2 regions of the Streptomyces kanasensis genome follow, and region 2 is predicted to be linked to the other one. Evidence: riboswitches for the same ligand, from Rfam matches in the RefSeq annotation. Region 2 holds a riboswitch; the other holds the start of a gene.

Region 1 (7,812 bases), on a different contig from region 2:
GGCGCGCGGACGGGTCCCGCCACGCCCCGGCCCGGCCCGGCCCTGACACCACCGCCACGCCCCGGCCCCGGAACGCCCTGATGACACGGACCCGGCACAGCCGGTACGCCACGCGACGCCACGGAGGCACGGCCCAGCGCCGACGCGTACCCGGCACGGCCCCGGAGCTCCCGGACGCCACGGGCCACGGCGCGCCGCGGCGCCCCGTCCGGGAGCAGGCCCCCGCGGGTGCCCCGGGGCGCGCGCCTCAGGGGGTCCGCTGCGGGTACCGCTCCGGGAAGCCGGCGGGCCAGGTGTGGACCGGTTCGCCGGTCATCGCGAGCTCCCGGTAACGGCGGGCGGTGGCCGCGAGCGCCGCCTCCCGGTCGAGGCCCGCCTCCTGCGCCCGGTGGAACGTCCCGACCTGCCAGGAAGCGCCGTTGACACGGCGGCGGCAGCGTTCCTCGATGAGCCCGAGGCACCGGTCGCGGTCGCCGGCCTCGATGCCCCACGCGTCGAGGCCCGCAGCGGCGAGCGGCAGCAGCTCGTCCCGTACGAGCTTCACCGCGGGCACGACGGTCACGCCGCCGCCGCGGCCGGGGCGGGGCCAGCGCAGCTCGGCGTCGATGCCGTGGCGGCACGCGGCGTCGAAGTTGGCGGAGGCGTCGGCGAAGTCCATCCGCCGCCACACCGGCCGGGGGTCCTCGGCGAGGGCGCGGACCAGTCCGTAGTAGAAGGCCGCGTTGGCGACCACGTCGTCGACCGTGGGCCCCGCGGGCAGCACCCGGTTCTCCACCCGCAGGTGCGGGACGCCGTCCACGACGTCGTACACGGGGCGGTTCCAACGGTAGACGGTGCCGTTGTGCAGGACGAGCTCCCGGAGGGAGGGGACGCCCCCGTCGTCGAGCACCCGCAGCGGGTCCTCGTCGTCGCAGAGCGGCAGGAGCGCGGGGAAGTACCGCAGGTTCTCCTCGAACAGCTCGTACGCCGAATCCACCCAGCGCTCCCCGAACCAGGTCCGCGGCCGGACGCCCTGCGCCTGCAGCTCGGGCGGGCGCGTGTCGGTGGCCTGCTGGAAGAGGGGCGGGCGGGTCTCCCGCCACAGCTCGCGGCCGAAGAGGAAGGGAGAGTTGGCGCCGACGGCGATCTGCACGGCGGCGACCGCCTGCGCGGCGTTCCACACGGCGGCGAAGCGCTCCGGGGTGACCTGGAGGTGCAGTTGGACGGAGGTGCAGGCGGCCTCCGGCGTGATGGAACCGGCGGTGCAGCTGAGCCGCTCGACACCGTCGATCTCCAGGGCGAAGTCCTCGCCGCGCGCGGCCACCATCTGGTCGTTCAGCAACATGTAGCGGTCGACGTCGCTGATGTTGACGAGGTCGACGTCGCCGCGGGTGAGCGTCGGCAGGATGCCGATCATCAGGATCCCGGCGCCCAGCTCCTCGGCCTTGCGGTGAGCGTATCCGAGGCCGGTGCGGAGTTCCTCGGCCAGCTGGGAGAAAACGTGCCCGGAGAGCCGGTGCGGGGCCACGTTCACTTCCAGGTTGAACAATCCGAGTTCGGTTTGGAAATCACCGCTGGCGATGCGCTCCAGGACCCGTCCGTTCATCATGCGGGGCAGGCCGTCGGCCCCCGTGAGATTCAGTTCTATCTCCAGCCCCATGAGATTCCTGGGCCGGTCGAACCGTTTCTCCGCGAGGAGCCGTTCCAGGGCCTCCAGGCAGCTCCCGAGCTTCCTGCGGTACCTCTGCCGATCGGCCAGGTCGAACCCGACGGCCACGACCTTCTCCCCCATCGAAGCGTCCCTCCTCGAGTGGGCGGCACGCGGCGTCGCCGCTCGTGTCACGGACGATGATGCCCACCCCGGCGGATCCGTAACGCCCCCACGGAGAGGCCTTCGCCACTAAGCTGGCCGGGTCGGTCGTCCGGCACATTCCGGAGGCATGGCGGGGCTAGCAGATCTCCCCGCCCGGCGCGGCGGAATGGGGCGGCGAGATTCGGCCTTCCGAGCCGTGGGCAACATTGCAGGTATCGACTGCGGGGCACCGGATAATCCCCCGGAAAAGGCAACGTATCCGAGACGCGATGCGACCTTGACGGACTTCTCGGCGACAGGTAGCGGAAACACGGCGTGAACATTTGTCGTATAAACTCCGCGGACGAGGCTGAGACCCGGCGCCCCGGCATGGTGCCGTGGGCCCTCCACGGCCCCGTCGCTGACAGCGCCGTCCGCACCCGCACCCACGCAGGCTCCACCCCCCTGTCTCTTGATTGAGAGGCGACCCACCATGCCGCTCCACGTCTCCCAGGCGCCCGTGCCTGCCCTGCACAGTGTCCTCGCGGCCCTGGGCTCCCCCGCCCTCCGCGAGTCCAGCACCCCCGCCCTGCGCTCCGTACAGGGCCCGCTCGCCGCCGAACTCCCGCTGCCCGTCCACGTGCTGGACGTCGCCGCGCCGACGGTCGGTCCCGCGGGGGCGCCCCGTACCCGGCTCGCCGGATGGCGGTTCATGATCCGCGGCGGCGACCTCTCCCTCGCCGCCGCGGACGTCCTGTGCACCACCGGGGGATGGGCGTTCTCGCACTTCTTCGAGGGCCCCTACATCGCCTCGACGGAACGGGCCCTGCGCCAGGCCGAGGACTCCGGCTCGCCCTGGCAGCCGCGGCTGCTGTCGGTGCCCGAGCTGTACATGCTGACGCTCTGGCTGCACGGGGACACGGCCGCCGACCCGGCCGAGGGCTCCCCCGACCCGGCCGACGTGCTCATTCCGCTGGCGCCCGCCCCGCCCGGGATCGCCGCGCACCGCCCGCACCGCGTGGCGGACCTGCTGCCCCGGCTGACCGTCCGGCTCGCCCCGCCGCCGCTGCTCGGCTCGACCGCCTGACCCGGCACCCCGGCGCCCGCACCACCCGCCCCTCCGGTGCCCCACGTCCCCCGCGGGACGTGGGGCACTCGCGTACGCCCCGTGGCCCGTACGGACTAGTCCGCCCCGGCCAGTGCGAACCACCCGAACGGACGGGGTGGTCACGTTGAACCATCCGCGCGGGTGATACGTCCTTCACCAGTAGGAAGAGCTGCCGCGAAATCCCTGCGGAATCAGCCCCGCGGGGCAACACTGGAACCGACCGATCGGAAGACGGGGGGCGGCCATGAGCACCGCATCGAGCCGCAGGACAGACTCCACACCGCAGCGAAAGATCCCAGCCATGTGCCAGCACCAGCCATCCTGCCCGAACGCCGACTCAGCCGACCGGGAGGCCGCGCGCGTCGTGGCGCACCACCCGGAGCAGGGCTGGAGCCTGCTGTGCAACGGCGTCCTCCTCTTCGAGGACACCGGGGAGCTGCTGCCGGACGGGAAGATCATCGCGCCGCACCGGCCGCTCACCGCGGCGCGCGTGGCGACGGCGGCGTAGGCGGCGCCGAGGACACGACGAGGGGCCGGTACGGAGGTGGTTCACCTCCGTACCGGCCCCGACGCGTGCGCGCGGTCAGCCGCCGCCCGCGACACCCGCCGGCGTGCGCGCGGTCAGCCGCCGCCCGCGACGCCGACCCGCGGCCGCCGTGTGTCCGCTCAGCCGTCGTACTCGTCGAGCGGCGGGCAGGAGCAGACGAGGTTGCGGTCACCGAAGGCGCCGTCGATCCTGCGCACCGGCGGCCAGTACTTGTCCGCCGCCGTGACGCCGGCCGGGAAGACGGCCTCCTCGCGGCTGTACGCGTGGTCCCAGTCGCCACCGAGCGCGGCCGCGGTGTGCGGGGCGTTGCGGAGCGGGTTGTCGTCGGCCGGCCAGGTCCCCGAGGCGACCTTCTCGATCTCGCCGCGGATCGCGATCATCGTGTCGCAGAAGCGGTCGAGCTCGGTGAGGTCCTCGCTCTCGGTCGGCTCGATCATCAGCGTCCCGGCGACCGGGAAGGACATGGTCGGCGCGTGGAAGCCGTAGTCGATCAGCCGCTTCGCGATGTCGTCGACGCTCACCCCGGTCGCCTTCGCCAGCGGGCGCAGGTCGATGATGCACTCGTGCGCGACGAGCCCGGCCGGGCCGGTGTACAGGACCGGGTAGTGCGGCTCCAGGCGCTTGGCGATGTAGTTCGCCGCGAGGACGGCGACCTGCGTGGCCCGCTTGAGGCCCTCGCCGCCCATGAGCCGTACGTACGCCCAGGAGATCGGCAGGATGCCGGCCGAGCCCCACGGGGCCGCCGAGACGGGGCCGACCCCGGTCTCCGGGCCCGCGGCGGGCTGGAGCGGGTGGTTCGGCAGGTACGGGGCGAGGTGCGAGCGCACCGCGACCGGTCCGACGCCCGGGCCGCCGCCGCCGTGCGGGATGCAGAACGTCTTGTGCAGGTTCAGGTGCGACACGTCGCCGCCGAACTTGCCCGGCCGGGCCAGGCCGACGAGCGCGTTGAGGTTGGCGCCGTCGACGTACACCTGGCCGCCGGCCTCGTGGACCTGGGCGCAGATGTCGGCGACGTGCTCCTCGAACACGCCGTGCGTCGACGGGTAGGTGATCATCAGGACGGACAGCTCGTCGCGGTACTGCTCGATCTTGGCCCGCAGGTCCTCGACGTCGATCTCGCCGTCGTCGGCGGTCCTCACGACGACGACCTTCATGCCGGCCATGACGGCGGACGCGGCGTTGGTGCCGTGCGCCGAGGACGGGATGAGGCAGACCGTGCGCTGCGTGTCGCCGTTGGCGCGGTGGTAGGCGCGCACGGCGAGGAGACCGGCCAGCTCGCCCTGCGAACCGGCGTTCGGCTGGAGCGACACCTTGTCGTAGCCGGTGACCTCGGCGAGGCGCTCCTCCAGCTCGCGGATGAGCGTGAGGTAGCCCTGCGCCTGCTCCGCGGGGGCGAAGGGGTGCAGCTGACCGAACTCCGGCCAGGTGACCGGCTCCATCTCCGTGGTGGCGTTCAGCTTCATCGTGCAGGAGCCGAGCGGGATCATGCCGCGGTCCAGCGCGTAGTCGCGGTCGGCGAGCCGGCGCAGGTAGCGGAGCATCGACGTCTCGGAGCGGTACGCGTGGAACACCGGGTGCGTCAGGTACGCGTCGGTGCGCAGCAGGGCCGCGGGCAGCGCGTCGGCGGTCTCGGCGTCGAGGGCCTCGATGTCGCCGCGCACGCCGAAGGCGTCCCAGACGGCCGCGAGCTGGGCGCGGCCGGTGGTCTCGTCGCAGGAGACGGAGACGTGGTCGGCGTCGACCTGGTGGATGTTGACACCGCCCTCGCGGGCGGCGGCGACGACCTGGGCGGCGGCGCCGGGCACCCGCGCGGTGACCGTGTCGAAGAAGGTGTCGTGGACGACCTCGACGCCGCCGGCGCGCAGCCCGGCCGCGAGGATCGCCGCGTACCGGTGGGTGCGCAGGGCGATGCCCTTCAGCCCGTCGGGGCCGTGGTAGACGGCGTACATGCCGGCCATGACGGCGAGGAGCACCTGCGCGGTGCAGATGTTGCTCGTGGCCTTCTCGCGGCGGATGTGCTGCTCGCGGGTCTGCAGGGCGAGGCGGTAGGCACGGTTGCCGTCGACGTCGACGGAGACGCCCACGAGGCGGCCGGGCAGGCTGCGGGCGAAGGTGTCGCGCACGGCCATGTAGCCGGCGTGCGGGCCGCCGAAGCCCATCGGCACGCCGAAGCGCTGGGTCGTGCCGACGGCGATGTCGGCGCCCAGCTCCCCGGGCGGGGTGAGGAGCGTCAGCGCGAGCAGGTCGGCGGCGACGGTGACGACGGCGCCGAGCTCGTGCGCGGCGTCGACGAGCGGCTTGAGGTCGCGGACGGCACCGGAGGCGCCCGGGTACTGGAGCAGCACGCCGAAGACGCCCCGCTCGGCGACCTCGGCGGGGATGCCCCCGCTCAGGTCCGCGACGACGACCTCGACACCGGTGGGCTCGGCGCGGGTCTCGATGACGGCGATGGTCTGCGGCAGGGCGTCGGCGTCGACCAGGAAGACGCCGTTCTTGACCTTGCCGACGCGCCGGGCCAGGGACATGGCCTCGGCGGCGGCGGTGCCCTCGTCGAGGAGGGACGCGCCGGAGGTGGGCAGGCCCGTCAGGTCGGCGACCACGGTCTGGAAGTTCAGCAGCGCCTCGAGACGGCCCTGCGAGATCTCCGGCTGGTACGGGGTGTACGCCGTGTACCAGGCGGGGTTCTCCATGACGTTGCGGAGGATGACCGGCGGGGTGAAGGTGCCGTAGTACCCGAGGCCGATCATCGGGGCCAGCACCTGGTTGCGGTCCGCGAGGGAGCGCAGTTCGGCGAGGACCTCCGCCTCGGTGCGGGCCTCGGGCAGGCCCAGGGCCTCGGCGCTCTTGATCACGTCCGGCACCGCGGCCGCCGTGAGCTCGTCGAGCGAGCCGTAGCCGACCTGGGCGAGCATCTTGGCGCGGGCCTCGTCGTCAGGGCCGATGTGGCGCTGCTCGAAGGGGATGCCTCGCTCGAGCTGGGAGAGCGGGGTGCGGTTGGCGGTCATGTACGGGGGCCTCCTGGTCGTAGCGACCTGCGAGGGGCACCTCGGCGCGGGTGCCCGGACGGCCTCCCCCTCTGTCATCTCAACCTGAGAGTTTCGCCGTGCGCGCACCCCGACGGGAGGCGGCACGGCTTTCACCGTCGGTGAGAGCGGGTGCCGTCCGACGCCCGCCCTGCTTTCCAGAGTGACCTCGTCCGCGCGGTACAGGGGCCTGAGAGATTCCGGGGAGGATTTGCTCCTTCGGCGCCTCCGGAAGTCTTCTCCGGAGGACTCTCCCGCGCGGGGTCAGCGGCCGATGCCAGCCTACCAGCGACGTTCCGGGGCGATCCCTCGAGTGGCCGAGGTCACGGTTGTGCCCTTTCGTAGTGTTCACGGCACCGTTGTGACCGGCTGGAGGAACCGTGCAGAGCGACATCGACCCGCGCAGCCTGATCGGGCGCAAGGCGTTCGACCGCGACGGCCGCAAGATCGGAACGGTGGACGAGGTGTACCTCGACGACGCGACGGGCGTGCCGGAGTGGGCCGCCGTGCGCACCGGCCTCTTCGGTCGCGACGCCTTCGTCCCCCTGGAACCCAGCGACCTCGTCGGCGACGGCCTGCGCGTCCCCTACGAACGGGCCCTCGTCAAGGACGCGCCGGACTTCGGCGTGGGGCGGCACCTCTCCCCGGAGCAGGAGGTGCAGCTGTACCGCCACTACGGCATCGCCCTGCCGCCCGCGCCCTCCCCCGGGCCGCCGCCCGCCGCCCCGCCGCCGGAGCGGGAGGTGGGCGGCCCCGCGGGCGGGGGCTGACCGCCCGGTACCAGCGGCAGCGGGTCGGAGGGCTCGAGCTCGGGGTCGTCCGTGCGGAAGGTGCGCACCCGGCCCGGAGCCGATCCGGGGTGCTCGAACCGCACGGTGACCCGCCCGAGCCCGCTTCCCTGCACCCAGCCGGGTCCGTGGACGGCGTGCCGGACGTCGGCGCCGGCGGCCCACCGCCGCTCGGCGGTCGGCGCCGGACCCTCCTCGCCGGGCCCCGAGCTCCCGGCTCCCGTGCCGGACGCCCCGGGCGCGGGCGTCGGTCCGCCTCCCTCCTCCGGGAGCCCACCGCCCGGATGCGACGCCCCGCCGCCCGCGTCCGCGCCTCCGGCCGGCCCCCGACCGTCGGGCGGCGTCGTACCGCCGGGTGCCACCGCGCCTCCGGGCGCCGTCCCGGGGCCGCCCGCGGGCGGCCGCGGGGCGTCGGCTGCCGCACGGCCCGCGCCCGTGGCGCTCTCCTTACCGGCGGCGGCCCGGCCGACGGCCGGGGCCTCCCCGACGGCCGCCTGGGCGAACAGGTCCTCCTGCGTGTAGTCGGCCAGACCGGTCACGCCGACCCCGAGCAACCGGACGCCGCCGGTGGTGTC
Region 2 (7,812 bases):
CGGTGGCGTCCAGGTAGTCCGGCGCCCACTTCAGCGGCTTCGGGGTGACGGTGACGCCCGCCTTCTCCAGGTCGGCCTTCATCAGCTCGAAGATGTCCTGCGGGGCCGGCATGTAGGGCCGGGTGACCTCGGTCGGGTAGCAGAACTCGATCTTCAGCTTCGACTCGCCGGCGGCGGCCAGCAGCTGCTTGGCCTTGGCGGTGTCGAACGGGTACGTCTTCACCTTGTCCGAGAAGCCGGCGACCGTGTCGGGCATGAACTGCGTCGCGGTCTTGCCGCCCTCGGGCAGCTGCGTCTTCACGATGTTGTCGCGGTCGATGGCGTGCGCGAGCGCCTGCCGGACCTGCGGCTTCTTCAGCGCCGGGTGCTTCTCCTGCGACATGCCGACGTAGAAGATGTTGAAGACGTCACGCGTGGGGACCTGGAAGCCGCCCTTCTCCAGCGTCTTCACGTCGGCCGGGGAGACCAGGTCGTAGCCCTGGATGTCACCCGCCTGGAGCGCCTGGCGGCGGCCCTCCTCGGTGGAGATGGTGCGGAAGACGAGGTTCTTCACCTTCGCCTTGTCGCCCCAGTACTCGTCGAAGCGCTGGAGGGTGACCTCCTTGTTGCCCTTGTTCCACTTCGTGATCCGGTACGGGCCGGTGCCGGCGACCGTGCCGGCCTCCTGGCTGTACTTCGGGTACGAGATGGCGTCGTCCTTGCCGGTCGCCGCCTGCGTGGCGTACGCCTTCAGGGCCTTCGGCGAGTGGATCGCCAGCGCCTGGAGGGAGAAGCCGCCCGGCAGGTTGGCGGAGGGCGCGTGGACCTCGATGACCGCGGTGTTGGGGTCCTTCGCGGTGCAGGACTTGTAGTTCGCCTTGGGGGCGTCCTTGTCCTCGTTCTTCGCGAAGCCACCCATGATGGACTGCCAGTAGTACGAGACCGCGCTGGACTGGTAGGTGCCCTTCCAGTTGAACCAGTGGTCGTAGTTGGCGCAGACGGCGGCGGCGTTGAACGCCTCGCCGTCGTGGAACTTCACGTTCTCGCGGAGGTTGAAGGTCCACACCGTGCCGGCGTCGTTGCTGGACCACGACTCGGCGAGGCCGCCGACGAGCTTGCTGCCTCCGGGCTCGTGCTCCAGCAGCGCCTCGAAGGCCTGGCGGGTGACCCGGAAGGTCTCGCCGTCGCTGGCGAGGGCGGGGTCCAGTGAGCTCGGGTCACCGGCACCGGCGAACACGAACGTGTCCTTGTCGCCGCCCTTGTCGCCGTCCTTGCCGCGCTCGCTGGCACAGCCCGTAGCGATCATTCCGACGGCGAGCGCCGCGGTGACCGCCCGGACCGTACGGGACTTGGATATTCGCATGGGCCACCCCTGGTTTGGCCTAGTGAATGAGGTCTTGACGGCCGAACACTACCGACGGGTGGCACGGCGGAGAACAGTCCGGATAGCGGTGATACCTAGTCGAGACCCGGACACTCGCCAAACCGGGCAGTTCCCGGACAAGACCCCTGGTGGAGTTAACACCGGCGACACACGGGGGAGTTCGGGGCGGCCGCCGGGCGGCGCCTCAGCGCTGCTGCGGGTAGCCGTATCCGGCCGCCCCGGGGACGGGTGGGGCGAGGTGCGCCTCGCGGTCGTAGAAGGGGCGGGTGTGGGCGCGCAGCCACATGGCGACCGGGTCGTACGCGTCCGACATCGCGACCGTCGACACCGGCAGCCCGTCCGGGACGGCGGCGACGGACTGGCGCATCATCTCGCGCACCGCGTCGACCGAGGCCCGGCCCGTGTCGTACAGGTCGAGGCCGATCGCGAGGTAGGGCGTGCCGAGCGACGGCTGGACCCAGGCACGGCGCAGGGAGCGGACGGCCGGGGTGCGGTGGGCGTTCTGCGTGAGCAGGGCGTAGAACTGCGGCAGCTCGATGGCGGGCTCGCTGAGCCGGAGGGGCCCGGCGGGCATCCGGTCCAGGCCGGTGGCGATGCGGCGCAGGTCGGCCCAGGGGATGCCGACGCCGCCGCCCGGGGTGTGCGGGTTGAGCCAGATCCCCCAGCGGTCGGGGTAGAGGGCGCGGGCGACGTCGCGGACGGCGACGACCTCGTGGGCGCGGTTCCAGCCGGAGGCGGAGAGCTCCTGGGCGGAGGTGACGCAGGGGGCGTAGCCGAGGCCGTCGACCTCCATGTTCCCGTACTGGGCGTCGGGGCCGCCGGCCTCGCCGTGCCACAGCAGCATCCACACGGCGGCGTCGGCGAGGGCGTGGAGCAGCGCCTCGTACGCGTCGTAGCGGCCGGGCGCGACCTGCCCCAGCAGGTGCTCGACCTGTCCCCCCGCAGCCGACTCCGCCCGACCGGGGGAGCCCCCACCGGCCGCCGCCGTGCCTGACGTGCTCACCTGGATCCCGCCCCTCGTCCGCAAGCCTTCCGGTCCAGCTTACGGGGGCCCCGGGTCAGGAACCGTGCGCGCGGCGGTAGAAGGGGGCGACCTTTTCCCGCATCCAGTCGCCGACCGGGTCCTCGGCGACGTCGAGGAGGACGAGGTTGACCGGCCAGGGCACGGGGACGCGGCCGAGGGCCCGCCCGAGGGCGTCCAGCGGGGCGGTGCGGTCGGCGGTCTCGGGGGCGGTGAGCTCGACGCCGACGAAGAGGGCGGGCGGCTCCCCCTCGACGCTGGCCAGGGCGCGGCGGGCGGTGCGGACGAGGCCGGTCGCCTCGAACTCCGCGCCGGCGGCGCCGAGGAAGTCGACGGGGTCGTCCTGCCAGTCCGGTTCGAAGAGCCGCACGCGGCCGCCGCCGGCGGGCCCGTCGAGCGGGGTGCGGCCCGCGCGGCACAGTTCGGCGACGGCGGGCGGCGGGAGCGGTACGCCTATGGTGCCGCCGGGGTTCAGGGCGATGCCGAGCTGTGGGGGCAGGCCCCGGGCGAACTCGACGGCGGGGGCCACCGCGTACGCCATGTGGGCACCGGCGCAGGCCCGCAGCTGCGTCTCGGAGCTGAACACGGGGACGTACGGGAGGCCGTCGAGCTCCAGGGTGGGCAGGTCCAGGCCGGGGGCGCCGGGGCCCGCGGAGTCGGGGGCGCCGCCGCGGGGCAGCGGCACCCAGACGGGGCTGCGGCCGAGGACCTCGACGATGCGGGCGCCGGCCGTGCTCCGGCCGAGGGAGGCCGAGAGGACCTCCTCCAGCTCGTTGGCGGGCCATGCGGTGTCGACGGCTGCGGCTGTCGTGTCCACGGGCGTTCGTGCGTCCTTCCGGTCCGTCCGGGTGCGTGCCGCAGCACCCTAGCGCGGGACGTACGCGCCACCGGCGCCCCGGTCCCGGGGCGGGCGGCGGGGCGGCCGGGCGCGGGCGACGGGGCGGCCGGGCGCGGGCGGCGGGGCGGCCGGGGCGTCCCCGGGGGCCGACCGGGACGCGGACGTTTCGCCGGGAGGCGAGGCGACGGGAACGGAAGCCGGGCGGCGTGAGCCGGGCCAGTGGGAGGCGAGGCGGCGGGAGCCGGGTCGACGGGACGGGCCGGAAGGCTGCGGGGCTCCCCGGGACGGGCCGACCGGGGCGCGACACGGCGGGAGCGGCCCGGCGAGGCGGCGAGCCGGCCGGACGACAGGAGCGAGCCGGCGGGAGCCGGCAGGAGCCGCGTCGGCGGGGCGCGGGCCGGGGGCAGGCGGTCGACGGGGCGTGGGCCGGCAGGAGGCGGGGTGGGGGGCGCGGGCCGCGCCGGCCCGTGCGGGTCAGCGGAAGTGGATGCGGGTGAGGGCCGAGGCGGCGTCGCGGTCGAGGAGGACGGCGGAGGCGCACCCGGCTGGCAGGTGCCCCCGCTCGGCGTCGCGCACCAGGCGCCCGACGGCCCTGCGGTGCCGGGCGAAGGCGTACGAGGACACGCCCCTGCCCCGCTCGCGCTGGCCGGCGCGGGCGGTGGCGGCGTCGACGTCGAGGAGCAGCAGGTGCAGGGACCGGCCCCGGCGGCGGGCGTCGCGGGCGAGCCAGCGGCGCACCCAGGACTGGGTGCCGCAGTCGTGGACGACGACGCCCCCGCCCGCGCGCAGCCGCCGCCGCAGCCCGGCGTAGTGGGCGACGCGGACGAGCGGCCGGTACAGGGCGTACGGGAGGAGGCGCGGCATGCGCCGCTCCCACCGCTCGCGGACGTCCTGCGAGTCGACGGCGCGGTCGGCGGCGGCGAAACGGATGAGTGTGGACTTGCCGCTGCCGGGAAGACCGGAGACTACGACCACGTCCCCCTCACCGAAGAGCAGCTCGCGCGGGACCCGCCCGCCGCGCTCGCGCAGGTCGCGCAGGACCGGGGCGGCGGTCGTACGGGCGGGAAGCGCCGGCGGCGCCGGTACCCCCGCGGTCGTGGCGTAGGCGCCGGACCGCTGCAACGTCATGGCCCCTCCTGGGCTCGGCTCCCCCACAGCCTGCCCAAGAAGTGTAAAGAAACGGCAATGGGACACAAGTGATTTGCCGCCGGTCGAGGGTTTGCCGATCCGGACCCTCGTGCGATGATGTGCGCGCCGACAACCGCATACCGGCCGATCGAATCCGCGCGGGAGAGTTCCGGGCCCCCCGTGGCCCGGGCGCCGAAGGAGCAAGTTCCTCCCTTGAATCTCTCAGGCCCCGCACCGCACGGATGAGGCAGATCTGAAAAGCGAGCCGTCCCCCGCACGCCGGGGCCGCGCGGCTCCACCCAAGGTGCAAGCCGCGCCCCGCACGGGGTCACGGCGAACCTCTCAGGTTCCGATGACAGATGGGGAGGACGTGTCCTCGCCACCCATGCCCCGGACCTGGGAGCCCTTTCCATGAGCACTTCCCCCCGCCGCACGGCCCTCGATGCGCTGCATCGTTCGCTGGGCGCGACCATGACCGACTTCGCCGGCTGGGACATGCCGCTGCGGTACGCCAGCGAGCGCGACGAGCACACCGCCGTACGCACCCGCGCGGGCCTGTTCGACCTCTCCCACATGGGCGAGATCACCGTGACCGGCGCCCAGGCGGCCGCCCTGCTGGACCACGCGCTGGTCGGCAACATCGGCGGCGTCGGCGTGGGCCGCGCCCGCTACACCATGATCTGCCGCGAGGACGGCGGCATCCTCGACGACCTGATCGTGTACCGGCTCGGCGAGCAGGAGTACATGGTCGTCGCCAACGCCTCCAACGCCCAGGTGGTGCTGGACGCCCTGACGGAGCGCGCGGCCGGCTTCGACGCCGAGGTGCGCGACGACCGCGACGCGTACGCGCTGATCGCCGTGCAGGGCCCCGAGTCCCCCGGCATCCTGAAGTCCCTCACCGACGCCGACCTCGACGGGCTGAAGTACTACGCGGGTCTGCCCGGCACCGTCGCGGGCGTCCCCGCGCTGATCGCCCGTACGGGCTACACCGGTGAGGACGGCTTCGAGCTGTTCACCGCGCCGGAGCACGCGGAGCGGCTGTGGCGGGCGCTGACGGAGGCCGGCGCCCCCGTCGGCCTGATCCCCTGCGGGCTGTCCTGCCGCGACACGCTGCGCCTGGAGGCGGGCATGCCGCTGTACGGGCACGAGCTGACGACCGCGCTGACACCGTTCGACGCGGGCCTGGGCCGGGTCGTGAAGTTCGAGAAGGAGGGCGACTTCGTCGGCCGCGAGGCGCTCCAGGCCGCCGCCGAGCGCGCCGCGACCGCCCCGCCGCGCCGGCTCGTCGGCCTGGTCGCCCAGGGCCGCCGGGTGCCGCGCGCCGGGATGTCCGTGGTCGCCGGCGGCACCGTGGTCGGCGAGGTCACCTCGGGCGCCCCCTCCCCCACCCTCGGCAAGCCGATCGCCATGGCGTACGTGGACGCCGCGTACGCCGAGGCGGGTACGAGCGGGGTCGGCGTCGACATCCGCGGTACCCATGAGCCGTACGACGTGGTGGCGCTGCCGTTCTACAAGCGCCAGAAGTGACGCCCGGCACACCCGCCACCCGCACGACTCCCCCGTTCACCACCACTCCCGCGCGTACAGGAGAATTCAGCTCATGAGCAACCCCCAGCAGCTGCGCTACAGCAAGGAGCACGAGTGGCTGTCGCCCGCCGAGGACGGCGTCGCGACGGTCGGCATCACGGAGCACGCGGCGAACGCCCTGGGCGACGTCGTGTACGTCCAGCTCCCCGAGGTCGGCGCCACGATCACCGCGGGCGAGACCTGCGGTGAGCTGGAGTCGACCAAGTCCGTCAGCGACCTGTACTCGCCCGTGACCGGTGAGGTCGTCGAGGCGAACCAGGCGGTCGTGGACGACCCGTCGCTGGTGAACACCGCTCCGTTCGAGGGCGGCTGGCTGTTCAAGGTGCGCGTCACGGACGAGCCGCAGGACCTGCTCTCCGCCGACGAGTACACCGAGTTCGCCGGCTGACCAGCCCGACACCCACACCCTTAGGGACCGCGTGATGTCGCTTCTGAACACCCCTCTCCACGAGCTGGACCCGGACGTCGCCGCCGCCGTCGACGCCGAGCTCCGCCGCCAGCAGGACACCCTGGAGATGATCGCCTCGGAGAACTTCGCTCCGGTGGCCGTCATGGAGGCCCAGGGCTCCGTCCTCACCAACAAGTACGCCGAGGGCTACCCGGGCCGCCGCTACTACGGCGGCTGCGAGCACGTCGACGTGGTCGAGCAGATCGCGATCGACCGCATCAAGGAGCTCTTCGGCGCGGAGCACGCCAACGTGCAGCCGCACTCCGGCGCGCAGGCCAACGCCGCCGCGATGTTCGCCCTGCTCAAGCCGGGCGACACGATCATGGGTCTGAACCTCGCCCACGGCGGGCACCTGACCCACGGCATGAAGATCAACTTCTCCGGCAAGCTCTACAACGTGGTCGCCTACCACGTGGACGACGCCACCGGTCAGGTCGACATGGCCGAGGTCGAGCGCCTCGCCAAGGAGTCCAAGCCGAAGCTGATCGTCGCCGGCTGGTCCGCCTACCCGCGCCAGCTGGACTTCGCCGCCTTCCGCCGGATCGCGGACGAGGTCGGCGCGTACCTCATGGTCGACATGGCCCACTTCGCGGGCCTGGTCGCGGCCGGGCTGCACCCCAACCCGGTGCCGCACGCCCACGTGGTCACCACCACGACCCACAAGACGCTGGGCGGCCCGCGCGGCGGCGTCATCCTGTCGACCGCCGAGCTCGCCAAGAAGATCAACTCCGCGGTCTTCCCCGGTCAGCAGGGCGGCCCGCTGGAGCACGTGATCGCGGCGAAGGCGGTCTCCTTCAAGGTCGCGGCGAGCGAGGAGTTCAAGGAGCGCCAGCAGCGCACCCTGGACGGCGCCCGCACCCTCGCCGAGCGCCTGGTCCAGCCGGACGTCACCGAGCACGGCGTGTCGGTCCTGACCGGTGGCACCGACGTGCACCTGGTCCTGGTCGACCTGCGCAACAGCGAGCTGGACGGCCAGCAGGCCGAGGACCGCCTCCACGAGGTCGGGATCACCGTCAACCGCAACGCGATCCCGAACGACCCCCGGCCCCCGATGGTCACCTCCGGTCTGCGCATCGGCACCCCGGCCCTGGCCACCCGCGGCTTCCAGGCCGAGGACTTCGCCGAGGTCGCCGACGTCATCGCCGAGGCGCTCAAGCCGTCGTACGACGCCGAGGCGCTGAAGGCCCGGGTCTCCGCGCTCGCCGCGAAGCACCCGCTTTACCCTGGTCTGTAGTCCTTACGGCGTTACGTACGCAACAGACTGATCTGCGGGGCACCGCGCACACTGGACAGTGAGTGCGGTGCCCCGTCCCTTGCCCCCGCCCCGCCCCGTCCCGCCCCCGCACCCGTCCCGCGTCCCAGGTCCCACCCCCGTTGTCCCGCACCACCCCGGCAGACAGCGACGTCTTCCCACCAAGGAGTCCCCC

What was found. Region 2 has a riboswitch for glycine ahead of gcvT (glycine cleavage system aminomethyltransferase GcvT). Riboswitches for the same ligand answer to the same signal wherever they lie in the genome.
Region 1: linked by a shared signal. The riboswitch ahead of gcvP (aminomethyl-transferring glycine dehydrogenase) and the one ahead of gcvT (glycine cleavage system aminomethyltransferase GcvT) in region 2 are both predicted to bind glycine.

What each region holds. Positions count from the first base shown of each region.
Region 1 is NZ_JBIBSF010000012.1:180,182-187,993, forward strand. It holds gene ACF053_RS27015 (glutamate-cysteine ligase family protein) at 248-1,771, opposite strand; gene ACF053_RS27020 (hypothetical protein) at 2,265-2,858, shown strand; gene ACF053_RS27025 (DUF5999 family protein) at 3,181-3,387, shown strand; gene gcvP (aminomethyl-transferring glycine dehydrogenase) at 3,546-6,431, opposite strand; glycine riboswitch at 6,618-6,716, opposite strand; gene ACF053_RS27035 (PRC-barrel domain-containing protein) at 6,830-7,219, shown strand; gene ACF053_RS27040 (DNA polymerase IV) at 7,123-7,812, opposite strand, start outside.
Region 2 is NZ_JBIBSF010000004.1:481,030-488,841, reverse strand. It holds gene ACF053_RS13775 (ABC transporter substrate-binding protein) at 1-1,342, opposite strand, end outside; gene ACF053_RS13770 (enhanced serine sensitivity protein SseB C-terminal domain-containing protein) at 1,548-2,366, opposite strand; gene ACF053_RS13765 (enhanced serine sensitivity protein SseB) at 2,422-3,201, opposite strand; gene ACF053_RS13760 (AAA family ATPase) at 3,697-4,350, opposite strand; glycine riboswitch at 4,500-4,597, shown strand; gene gcvT (glycine cleavage system aminomethyltransferase GcvT) at 4,762-5,877, shown strand; gene gcvH (glycine cleavage system protein GcvH) at 5,951-6,325, shown strand; gene glyA (serine hydroxymethyltransferase) at 6,360-7,619, shown strand.